One region of the Cytobacillus sp. BC1816 genome, then DNA from elsewhere that is predicted to be linked to it. Evidence: riboswitches for the same ligand, from Rfam matches in the RefSeq annotation. Region 1 holds a riboswitch; each other region holds the start of a gene.
The links. Region 1 has a riboswitch for S-adenosylmethionine ahead of ACR42H_RS23350 (methionine ABC transporter ATP-binding protein). Riboswitches for the same ligand answer to the same signal wherever they lie in the genome.
Positions count from the first base shown of each region.

Region 2: it holds a riboswitch for S-adenosylmethionine, as region 1 does, so the genes downstream of both, ACR42H_RS10700 (O-methyltransferase) here and ACR42H_RS23350 (methionine ABC transporter ATP-binding protein) in region 1, are expected to answer to the same signal.
Region 3: it holds a riboswitch for S-adenosylmethionine, as region 1 does, so the genes downstream of both, ACR42H_RS12775 (methionine biosynthesis PLP-dependent protein) here and ACR42H_RS23350 (methionine ABC transporter ATP-binding protein) in region 1, are expected to answer to the same signal.

Region 1 covers NZ_CP195611.1:4,593,455-4,597,683, reverse strand. The annotation lists gene ACR42H_RS23355 (O-acetylhomoserine aminocarboxypropyltransferase/cysteine synthase family protein) at 243-1,559, shown strand; SAM riboswitch class I at 1,700-1,803, shown strand; gene ACR42H_RS23350 (methionine ABC transporter ATP-binding protein) at 1,957-2,982, shown strand; gene ACR42H_RS23345 (methionine ABC transporter permease) at 2,975-3,643, shown strand; gene ACR42H_RS23340 (MetQ/NlpA family ABC transporter substrate-binding protein) at 3,656-4,229, shown strand, end outside.
Region 2 covers NZ_CP195611.1:2,064,943-2,069,171, reverse strand. The annotation lists gene ACR42H_RS10710 (PLP-dependent aminotransferase family protein) at 1-847, shown strand, start outside; gene ACR42H_RS10705 (PH domain-containing protein) at 883-1,266, opposite strand; gene ACR42H_RS10700 (O-methyltransferase) at 1,292-1,870, opposite strand; SAM riboswitch class I at 1,977-2,083, opposite strand; gene ACR42H_RS10695 (hypothetical protein) at 2,158-4,229, opposite strand, start outside.
Region 3 covers NZ_CP195611.1:2,485,272-2,489,500, reverse strand. The annotation lists gene metC (cystathionine beta-lyase) at 1-422, opposite strand, end outside; gene ACR42H_RS12775 (methionine biosynthesis PLP-dependent protein) at 419-1,531, opposite strand; SAM riboswitch class I at 1,607-1,722, opposite strand; gene ACR42H_RS12770 (H-type small acid-soluble spore protein) at 1,922-2,101, opposite strand; gene ACR42H_RS12765 (hypothetical protein) at 2,266-2,505, shown strand; gene sucA (2-oxoglutarate dehydrogenase E1 component) at 2,841-4,229, shown strand, end outside.

The DNA.
Region 1 (4,229 bases):
ACGAAAAAGCCCTCTTCTTATGAAGATGGCTTTTTCAACTTATAAGAATCTTTATCTTTGATATTTGTTAACTGTCTAGCTCCAGGCGCCATCGGCTCTTAGGTCTAAGTTAATCCGTCAAAAGGTTAAAGAGCAGCCTTTCAGACGGTTCGTCTTATGCTTGCCGCCGATAAGCGGGCGCCTTGCGCTTTTCTTAGTTCTTCAATAAGAAATACTAAAATTTTTATAGAGGAGAGAAAGCAATGACTGATAAACAAAAAAATTACCGTTTTGAAACAATTGGAGTACATGGGGGACTGAAGCCAGACCCTGTAACTGGCGCAAGGGCGTTACCGATTTACCAGAATAATGCTTACCAGTTCAAGAATACAGATCACGCTGCAGATCTCTTTGCTCTTAAAGAACCAGGATATATTTATAGCAGGATACATAATCCGACTGTAAGTGTATTTGAGGAAAGAGTGGCCTTGCTTGAAGGAGGAGTTGGGGCCCTGGCTCTTGCAAGCGGACAGTCTGCCATTACGCTTGCCATTTTAAACATAGCTGAAGCAGGGGATGAAATTATTGCTGCGTCCAATTTATATGGCGGTACTTATAATTTGTTTGCAGTCACACTTCCCAAGTATGGAATTAAAGTGAAACTGGTAGATCCAAAAGATCCGGAAAATTTCCGTAACGCAATGACAGATAAAACAAAGGCCATTTTTGCCGAAACGATTGGAAACCCAAGCTTAAAAATCCTGGATATTGAAAAGGTTGCAGCAATTGCACACGAGAATGGTGTGCCTCTAATTGTCGATAACACCTTTGCTACACCTTATCTATGCAGGCCTATCGAACATGGTGCTGACATTGTTATACACTCTGCGACTAAATGGCTGCTCGGTAATGGAACCACAATGGGAGGAATTATAGTAGATGGCGGAAAATTTGACTGGAATTCCCATAAGTTTCCGGGCTTTACAGAACCTGATCCGAGCTACCATGATATTGTCTATAGTGAAGCAATTGGCGAGGCGGCCTATATTATCAAAGCGCGCGTTCAGCTGTTAAGAGACTTAGGTCCTGCTATGAGTGCGCAAAGTGCATTTCAATTTACATTGGGGCTTGAGACTTTGCATGTACGTATGAAAGAGCATGTTGCCAATACGAAAAAAGTAGTGGAGTATCTAGAGGCGCATCCAGCTGTTAATTGGGTGCTTTATCCTGGGCATGAAAGCCATCCGGACAAAAAATTGGCGGATAAATACTTGCCTAAAGGAGCTGGAGCTGTGGCTGTGTTTGGAATTGCTGGCGGAAGAGAAGCTGGGGCCAAGCTAATAAACAGCCTGCAGCTTTGGGCACATGTGGCAAATGTCGGGGATGCTAAGAGCCTGATTATCCACCCTGCAAGTACCACTCACCAGCAGCTGGATGAAGAAGGTTTAAAAGCTGCGGGAGTGCCGGAGGATCTAATTCGAATTTCTATCGGAATCGAGAATGCGGAAGATTTGATTGAAGATCTGGAACAGGCGATAGAAGCAGCTGCAGGCATTACATCACTTGCTGCGAAGGCATAAAGGAAAATTTACCATTCATTTTTTTCCGAAAGTTTAAAATTTCTTCGTTGACACCTTTTTGATAGCTGTGATACGATAGCAAACGTAATTAATAAACTGCTAAATTTATTTAAAGTATTAATTGAATATAAATCGTTACGCTCTTATCAAGAGAGGTGGAGGGAAGTGCCCTATGAAGCCCGGCAACCGTCAATTAATTGAAATGGTGCCAATTCACTCAAAGCATAGCTTTGACAGATGAGAGAAAGGACTTAATTTTTAATGCCTTTCTGCTCATGTGCAGAAAGGCATTTTTGCTTTTAGCGCATGAAAGCCTATAAGGAGTAAAAAATAGGGAAATAAAAGCAGTCTAATAATTATAATCTGTATCTTTCGATTAAAGAGGTGACAATTCACGTTGATTTATATAAAAGATGTACAGAAGATTTTCTCTTCAAAGAAAGGCCAGGTAAAAGCAGTTGACGATGTAAACCTGGAAGTAAAAGAAGGAGAAATCTTCGGAGTTATCGGATATAGCGGTGCAGGTAAAAGTACCTTGATCCGCATGCTGAATGGGCTGGAGCTTCCTACCCATGGCAGTGTGACAGTTGCAGGCAATGAGGTTTCAAAGATAAAGGGAAGCAAACTAAGAAAAGCGCGTCAGGAAATAAGCATGATCTTCCAGCATTTCAATCTATTATGGTCGAGAACGGTAAGGGAGAATATCGCTTTTCCGCTTGAAATCGCTGGTATTTCCCGGCAGGAAAGGCTGAAAAGGGTTGATGAACTCATTAAACTCGTTGGCCTTGAAGGAAGAGAAGATGCCTATCCTTCCCAGCTCAGCGGCGGTCAAAAACAAAGGGTTGGAATTGCCAGAGCCCTTGCCAATAATCCAAAAGTACTGCTTTGTGATGAGGCGACATCTGCACTTGATCCGCAGACTACAGATTCCATTTTGGAGCTGCTTGTTGACATCAATGAGCGTCTGGGCTTAACGATTGTCCTAATTACTCATGAAATGCACGTTATCCGTAAAATCTGCCATCGGGTTGCAGTCATGGAAGGTGGTCGAATTGTTGAAATCGGGCCAGTATTGGATGTGTTTAGGAATCCAAAAGCTTTGATAACAAAGCGGTTTGTTCAGCAGGTGACAGAGCCTGAAGAAACTAAGGAAACGGTTGATCACCTGGTCGATTTGTATCCAAAAGGAAAAGTAGTGCAATTAGGGTTTGTGGGCGAATCAGCTGAACAGCCATTGATTACAAACCTGATCCGTAATTTCCAGGTAACCGTAAATATACTTCAGGGAAAGATTTCCCAGACGCAGAACGGTTCCTACGGTACTTTATTCATTCATGTTGATGGAGAGGCAGAGGAAGTTGCAAAAGCGATTGAATTTATTCATTCTCAGCAGGTGGGCGTGGAGGTGATTTCCAATGCTTAACGAATGGTTTCCAAATGTGAAGTGGGACTCCATGTGGGAAGCTACAATGGAAACTCTTTATATGACAGCTATTTCTGTTCTCGCAACTTTTATTTTAGGTGCAATTCTGGGACTGCTGCTCTTCCTGACCTCCAAGGGCAACATTTGGGAAAACGCAGCAATTAATAAAATTATTTCAGCTTTCGTCAACATATTCCGCTCAATTCCGTTTATCATTCTGATCGTGTTATTGATTCCATTTACCAAGCTTCTTCTTGGGACAATGATCGGGGAAGATGCAGCACTGCCTGCATTAATTATTGGTGCCGCCCCGTTTTATGCCCGTATGGTGGAAATAGGCTTGAGGGAAATAGATAAAGGTGTAATTGAAGCGGCCAAGTCTATGGGTGCAAAAACAAGCACAATTATCTGGAAGGTTCTGCTTCCGGAATCAATGCCCGCCCTTGTTTCAGGAATTACGGTTACAGCCATCGCGCTGGTAGGCTACACAGCCATGGCCGGTGTCATCGGTGCTGGCGGACTTGGAAACCTTGCTTACCTGGAAGGATTCCAGAGGAGCCGCAGTGATGTGACGCTTATGGCGACTGTCATTATTCTAGTAATTGTATTTATCATCCAGTTTATTGGAGATATCATAACAACAAAATTAGACAAACGTTAAGGAGAGATTTATATGAAAAAGTGGTTATCACTTGCTCTTGCACTTGCAGTAGCACTTGTTCTCGCAGCTTGCGGGACTTCAGAAGAAGACGGCAATGCCGGTGAAGGCGGAGAAAGTAAAGAAAGCACTAAAATTACAGTAGGGGCTTCCAACGTACCTCACGCTGAAATTCTTGAAGAGGCAAAGCCATTGCTTGAAGAAAAAGGCTTTGAACTTGATGTTGTGCCATTCCAGGATTATGTATTGCCAAACCAAGCACTTGAGTCTAAAGAGCTGGATGCAAACTATTTCCAGCATATTCCTTACCTTGAGTCACAGAAAGCTGAACATGGATATGATTTTACAAATGCAGGCGGAATTCATATTGAGCCAATCGGAGTATATTCTCAAAAATATAAGAGCCTTGACGAACTTCCTGAGGGTGCATCAATCATCATGAGCAACTCAGTAGCAGACCATGGCCGTATTCTCTCCATGCTTGAAGCAGAGGGACTTATTACTTTAAATGAAGATGTGGAAAAAACCGAAGCAACTCTGGATGATATTAAAGACAATCCTAAAAAGTTAAAGTTTGATACTGAATATG
Region 2 (4,229 bases), 2.5 Mb from region 1:
TGTCTGTTTGTTTTTTAAGCGGAAAGCCATCGGAATAGAAGATCCAGGTTTTATTCGGGCAAGATCTGTTTTTGATCAATTACAGCTGCCTTGTTATCCGATTTCTGTGGATGTAGAAGGATGCTGTGTGCCTGATGCTGATGAGCCAATAAAATTATTGTATACGACACCAGCTCATCAATACCCTACCGGTACAATTATGTCTATTGCCAGAAGGATTGAGCTGTTAAATTGGGCAATTAAACAGGACGCTTATATTATCGAGGATGACTATGATTCTGAATTTCGCTACAAAGGTGCACCAATCCCAGCATTGTCCCATTTGGATTCAACCGGGCGGGTACTGTACTTTGGCACCTTTTCAAAAACATTGCTGCCATCACTTCGGATCAGCTATCTGATTATGCCAGCAGCACTGCAGCAGGACTTTGAAAAATTTAATGCTTACCAAAAGTCGAATGTTTCTAGAATTGATCAGCAAACTGCTTCAAAATTTATAGAAGAAGGACTTTATACATCTCATATAGCAAAAATGAGAACGTTATATCGAGCCAAGCGGAGCTGTTTGATAGAAAGCCTATCAAAACACTTAGGAGACCACTTTGACATAATTGGTGATACAGCGGGCTTGCATATCATCGTGACATTACCCGAAGGATTAAAAGAAGCAATGGCCATTGAACTGGCGAAGTCCTGCGGTGTGGAAATGGATGCCGTCTCACCTATGTATCAGCTTCAAAAGCCAAATCATCAAGTGATGATTGGATATGGTGCCCCCTCAATGGACGAGATTCAGAAAGGGGTCCAGTTAATCGCTAAAGCATGGAAAAGTCATCTGAGCAAATAAGTTAAGCCATATATTCCCACTATTTAAAAGAGCGCTTATCCTACGGGATAACGCTCTTTTGCCGAAGCAGCAAACATGCACATCTTTTCCTTAACCGCTGCCATAAAATCAAACATATTCATCCCCTGGATTTGCTGGAATTTATACAAGTCCTGGTTATAATACATATGAATATGCTTGCCGGTGATTCCCCTTTTTTCTTCAATGGAAGTTATATTGATATACGCAAATTCTTCAACTAATTCCTTGGTTGTCCCTGATGCAGGAATTCCATAAAACAGCAGTCTTTTGTTCGTTGCTGCAAAGAAGCCTGGATGAGGTGCTAAACAGAAATGAGCCACTAATGAACAGCTTAAACATTCAATAATGTTTTCATCTTCATGCAATACATGTTTAACCTGATTTATATCACTCTTCATGGAACGCCCCCCTCATATTTCACTATCAAACCGCAGTCTTCACTGCCAATATCAGTCCAGTAGACCAATCCAATTCTGTAATGTCAAGGTCAGGTCTGTCCTGCAGAGTTTTCAGAAGCTTAGTGGCTTTGATCCTAAATTCCTCAGGCAATTTCTGCTGCGGAAACACATCATGAATCACATAAAAACCGCCGATATTTAATTGATCCAGGGTTTTGTCCAGAAGCTCGAATTTCCCTGGCCACGTATCTGCAAAAATAAAATCGAAGCTTTCTGATAGGTTTCTAATAAAAGCTGCACCGTCCTCACAGCAAAATGTGATTCTGCTGTCATACCCGAGGTTTTTTTTCGCGATGGATTGCACTGTTGAATCTATGTCAACCGTCGTTAGCTTACTGCATTCATCCATCCCATCAATGATCCAGGAAGCAGACGCCCCCGTACCTGTGCCCAGCTCCAAAAAGCTTCCTCCTGGTTTTGAGGCAGCCAGCCCCTTTAGTAAAAACCCTGTTTTCCGATCACATGATTGCCCGAAACCCAGCAAATCAGAGTCCTGTAATATCCTCGAATATGCTTCCGGTACCTGTATAACGCCGTTTTCCATTTTGCCATTCCTCCTCTTTCTTCGTTATTATTTAAACCAAGCTCAAACTAAAAATACATCAAAAAAAGGCCTCTTTATAAGAGGCCTTTACTATCAAAAAAACGACCTCTTATCTCCCAGAGCTTCAACTCTGTTGGAATTAGCACCTTCCTGACATAATCAGGGGTTGCTGAGGCTTCGCAGGGCCAGTCCCTCCACCTCTCTGGATAAGAATTTGTATAAAATATATATTTTCAACCAAGTATTGCATATTTTTTGCAAGATGGCAATACTTTAATTCTTTTAATCTAATGAACTGCTTCCTCTCCCTGATAAATTCGAAACGCCGGAACAATCGTATCCGACACAATCTCTTTCCCTTTTTCCCGGATGAAATCCAATTTATAATACGCATCGAACCTCTGGCTGATCTCTGTTTTCACCAATTCAGGCGGAGTAACGACGATGAATTGGAACTTCAGCTTATCAGCTACAGCAAAAATCGGATCAAGCACATGTGCAGAAGCCGCTTGGCCGAACGGATTATCACAGACTAATGGAACCCAGCTTTGATCGGTTTCACTCTTAACCGAAAGAAGCATCATCATCATGACCATGCGGGCAGATAGCTTTTGGCCGCCGCTGCCATCGGATTTAGTCTTTGAACCCTGGTTGATCGTCTGCCAGGTTGAATAATGCTCACGCAGCGGTTTTCCGTACATGAAGGCATTATCAGTACGCATATTATATACCAGCAGCTCCGGGTAACGATTCCTGAGGGAGACAAATAAAATCTGCTCATCACTGATGAGCTGTTTGATTTCCTGATCCAGCTCCAGATTATTGTCATCAATCATCTCGAATCGTTTCGTAATTTTGTTAATGGCCGAAACAAAATGCTGTTTCAGTAAAGCTTCAATATCTTCCGCCTTTTTAGGCAGGATGTCTTCTTTGAGCTGGACGAGCGGGAAAGAACCCCGTTCATTCTTAAGCTTCATTTTTGCAATCATCGAGCGAATCGCTTCCGAAATACTCAGCACCTTCATGCTCGCACGACTGGCCCAGAAGTTTTGCGCTTTCTCCGCCCGTTCTTTATCGCGTTCCAACTGTTCTAAGCCGCTCTGTGAAAAGCGCTTCATGTTTTGAACCACACTTTGAATATGTGCATAATGCCTTGTATCCATATGATCAAGCGTAGTTAAGACTTCATTCTTAAAGCGGATTTCCCAATCCTTGCCTTCAATATTGAGCTTTAAATTGCGCAGGGATTGTTCAATTTTTGCGTGCTTCTCCTGGCCTTCATCCTGGATATCCTGATGTTTTTCACTCCAGGAAATGATGCTTTGCTTTCCTTGACTCTTTATTTTTTCAATATCTTCATCCGTAAAAGCTGCTGCTTCCTCTTTAAGGATTACGGATAGATGTAATTGATTGTTTTCAAACTCAGCAATGTTTTGCTCCGTCTCTTTTTTGCGCTCTTCCGTTTTCTTTATTTCTGCATTCGTCTGTTTGGTCTGGTCAGTAATCTCAACCGTCTTCATCTCCAGATCAAGTTCTTCCCATTCTTCTGGCTGTTTATCATGCTTGGCCACTTTTTTAACAGTCTTATCGCGCTGCGCCTTCGCATGCTTTAAAGTAGTATCAGAAACTGTTACAGCTGTTCCCTGCTCACGCTCTTCTTTCTCTGCTGCCTTTGATTCCTTTGCAGCTGTCTGAACCATCTTTTCCAAAATACTCATGGGTTCATCCGGTATAGGTGCATCCTTCCACTCTTCGTTAAGAGCATGAAGTTTTTTCTCCAGCTTCTTTTGCTGTTTTTGCTCCGATTCTCTTGTCGCCTGGATCGCCAGCAATTCACTGGCTTGTTCTTCTTTTGATTTTTGCAGCTGTTTAAGCTCCTCAATGCTTCCAATGATTTCTTCCAGCATATGTGATGATAATCGCGGAACCTCCTCAGAAGCTTCTGCTTTCCCAGCGGCTGGAAACACCGCACCATCTATAAAGAAGCTAATCTCCTTAATATTTTGCTCGGCTGATAGTTTCCATTCCAAGTACGTTTGGCTCCACTTTTCCTGCAGATCAACGATGATTTGATGCTCGTTTGCAAGCTCTTTCTGTACACTTTCGAAAGCTACCTTTTGTTTCTCTTTTTCCTGCTTTACCCGTTTATTTTCATGATGCAGCGACTTTTCACGATTAAAGTTTTCCAGGGACTCCACATCTTTAGATAGATTTTCAATCTTTTCCTTCGTCTTTTCAAGCTGATCTCTAAGTCCCAGCTGCCGTTCTTTTTCTTTTTCCTCCTGCACGATGATGGCCTGCAATTCCGTTTTCTTGGAAAGCAGGGCTTCTTTTTCCTGAAGCAGCGTTCTTTCGATAT
Region 3 (4,229 bases), 2.1 Mb from region 1:
ACTTTCGTGCTGGGACGAATTGCTTCTTTTACTTCCTCAAGATTTGTCATATCAACAAATGTGTGCTCAATTCCAAAACGGGACAGGACTTCTGTTGTCATACGATAGGTTCCGCCATATACGTCTTCTGTAATGACAACATGATCTCCCTGTGATAAGAGGAGGAATGCTGTAGAAATCGCAGCCATTCCAGAAGAAAAGGCAAACCCTCTAATACCTTCTTCAAGCTCCGCTATGACTTCTTCAAGTGCTTCCCTTGTTGGATTCAGGCTGCGGCTGTAATCATATTTTCCGAACGCATCAATATCTTTTTGATGAAAAGTGGAGGCATGCTGGATCGGTACACTGACAGCTCCTGTTTCCGGGTCGAATTTTTGATTATTGTGAAGTAATTTGGTTTGGAATGTGTAATTCGAACTCATCGTACTGCCTCCTTAACAACCCTTGCAAAAGCATGTTCAAGATCCGCCTTCAAATCTTCTGCACTTTCTATTCCAACCGAGAAACGCAGAAGCCTATTACAGACACCGGTTTCAATGCGGATTTCTTCAGGAATGTCGGCATGTGTCTGGGTTGCTGGATAAGTTATGAAACTCTCGACTCCGCCAAGGCTTTCTGCAAAGGAGATAAGGGAGAGGCTCTGCAGAAATGGGTTCACCCAGGATTCATCCTTGATTCGGAAAGATATCATGCCTCCTTTGCCGGGATATAGGACATCCGTTACTGCATCGTGGCCCGATAAAAATTCTGCTAATACCTTCGCATTTTCTCCATGCCGTTCCATGCGGAGAGAGAGTGTCTTCATCCCTCTGATCAGCAGCCATGAATCAAAAGGGCTAAGGACAGCACCTGCGGCATTGTGGTTCATAGCCAGTGCATCACATAACTCTTTGCCTTTTGCAGCAATTAATCCGGCAAGGACATCATTATGTCCGCCAAGATACTTTGTTGCACTATGGATGACAATATCAGCTCCAAGCTTTAACGGCTGCTGAAGGAGAGGGGTATAAAACGTGTTATCAACGATAAGGAGGATATTATGCTTTTGGGCAATGTCTGCTATCAATTGAATGTCAGTCTGTTCCATCAGCGGATTAGTTGGTGTCTCCAGAAATATTGCCTTGGTCTTTTCCGTGATTAAAATTTCAACATCTTCGGGATTGCTGGTATTTACATATTTGCACTGAAGTCCCCACTTCTTGAAGCCCTGTTCAAGCAGACGATATGTACCGCCATATAAATCCTTGGATACAATCCATTCATCTCCGGATTTAAAAAGAGAAAGTATGGTAAGAATTGCGGCCATTCCAGAACTGCATGCATAGCCTTGGTCGCCTTCTTCCAGATCGGCGATCGCCTTTTCAAGCAGCTGGCGGGTGGGGTTGCCTGTTCTGCTATAGTCAAATCCAGTTGACTGCCCAATACCTTCATGGCGATATGCCGTGGAAAAATATACAGGCGGATTGACAGCACCTGTTGCTGACTCGCTCCTGTTTCCGATTTGCGCTAATCTTGTGTCAATATTATACATGCTTGTAACCACTCCTTAGTAAAAATAAAAAAAGCCTTCTATAAGAAGAAGACTTTTTAATGTGATCAGCCATTCTTCTTATCTTTCAAGTTTTTAGAAACTTGCAGGAATTAGCACCTTTTCAATCAAAAAAATGATTGCTGGTTGCTGAGGCGTCATCGGGCCTTACCCTCGACCTCTCTGGATAAGAAATCAAATATTAAATTTTCTCTAAACTTTACTACAGTAAACCGTTAATCGTCAACACTTTTTTGAATATTTTATGTTATAAAAAATATCCGATAAGGTGTTTTCAGTCCTTTTAACCTAAGTGTCCGTTTTCAATGGGGAATGAGGAAGATTATGAACAAAAAAACTTCCCATCACATACTGGGAAGTTTTTAAGGGTATTCATTCTTCAATCAATTCGTTAACCGGCACATCCATTTCTTTTTCAGAATCTGCTTTTGTGTAAATACGTGCTGTCTTAGTCTGTTCATCTACATGCTGAATGATGATCTGGATGCCATTGAAAGTAACACTGTGCATTTCAGCAGACTCGGCAATCTCTTTTGCTCTGCCAATATTCATGGAAAAACCTCCTGATTTTGAATAATTTTAATGTGTCTTAAATATACACTAATTATTCTTTTGAAAAAAACCTGGCATAAAATGTTAGAAGTGGATCACTTCAAAGTTCAGAATATTTGTTTTATAATGAAGGCAAATGAAATTTTTCTTGGAGGGAAGCTAATATGCGTGAACATAGCCACTGCCGCCACCGGTTTTCGGAATCCGAAGGACCAGCAGTATTCCAGACCATGGATGGCATTGAAGTAAATGTTTCTGGTTCCATGTTCGAAAAATGTACAACTTGCGGCCATTTTGATTTTCCTGTGGAAACGAGAGAAGCAATTGAATCTTCCCTAAAAGAAAACAGAAAAAATTCGAATGCAGCGAAACAAATCTATATTAACTTAGTTGAGACTTTTTAAAGCCGAACAGCATTTCGGCTTTTTATTTTTGCCTCTTCTAAAAACCACCCAGTTATTTCTTATTTATAATTGTTTAACATTTAACAAAACATTTTATTAGAATAAGTAATTACTAAAAAAATTTTTTTAATAGTTTTCCACTATATTCATGTTTTTATCTTTGTACAACTAGATTTTCCGTGTTAGAATAACTGTGGAAACGTTTTATCCTCTGAAAAATATTATTATTCGTAAAAATAAAACGTTAATGCATCTTATAGACGGGTATTGTATTTTCAGGGGAGAAAAATGCATTTGAATTATTTACTTAAAAACAGTTATGGAGGTAATTTTCCATGAAAAAGCCATCGAATGGTGAGGGACCTTTTGAACAAGGATTTCATGGCCCCAACCTTGGCTACGTTATTGAACTATATGAAAGATACTTAGAGGATCCATCTTCTATCGATCCTGAAATGAAAGACTACTTTGAAAGAAATGGTTCCCCTCTAGCGAGTGAAGGAACTCCGCAAATGGCTTCATCAGCAAATCAGCCAATGAATGCCGGACAGCTTGAAAAAACACTTGCTGCAATTCGCCTTGCTGATAATATCCGCACATATGGCCACTTGGCTGCAGATATTTATCCGCTGGGTAACCATAAATCTGAAAGTGCATTATTCGAACTGAGCAAATATGGCTTATCTGAAAATGATTTAAAAGAGATTCCTGCCGGTGTGATTACTAAAGACGCCACGTATCCTTTACGCAACGGACTCGAAGCAATTGAATTCCTGAAAAGCGCTTATATGGGACCAATTGCGTTTGAATTCCAGCATATATTTGATGAAAACGAAAAAGACTGGCTTCGCCGTAAAATAGGGGCCAACAGCCACAAACTGTCAATGCAGAAGGCGGAAAAACTGAAAGTTTTAAGAAGACTGACTGAAGTTGAGGAATTTGAAAAGTTCCTTCATAAAACATTCGTTGGACAGAAAAGATTCTCAATTGAGGGTCTAGATACAATGGTTCCATTACTGGATGAAATTGTTTCTGAATCCGTTTCTGATGGTGCCAAAACGATTAACATCGGAATGGCCCACCGCGGAAGGTTAAATGTTCTCGCTCATGTGCTAGGAAAGCCGTATGAAATGATCTTCGCGGAATTCCAGCATGCTCCAAATAAAGAACTGGTTCCTTCCGAAGGATCTATCGGAATCAATTACGGATGGACAGGCGACGTTAAATATCACCTAGGCCTTGATAAACAGATCAAAGATGAGAATACGACCATAGCCAGACTGACATTAGCTAACAATCCGAGCCATCTTGAATTTGTAGGTTCACTGGTTGAGGGCTACACAAGAGCTTCACAGGATAATAGAACAAAGGCCGGATATCCTGAAGTGGATCCAAAAGCTGCTTTAGCCATTATCATTCATGGAGACGCAGCATTCCCAGGACAGGGAATTGTAGCAGAAACACTGAACCTCGGACAGCTGACTGGCTATAATACGGGCGGATCGATCCATATCATCGCCAATAATACAATTGGCTTCACAACAGAATCACATGATTCACGTTCTACCAGATATGCAAGTGATCTTGCCAAAGGTTATGAAATGCCAATTCTGCATGTTAATGCAGATGAACCTGAAGCAGTAGTTGCAGCGGCAAGAATTGCGTGTGAATATCGTGCAAAATTCCAAAAGGATATCCTTATCGACTTAATCGGATACCGCAGA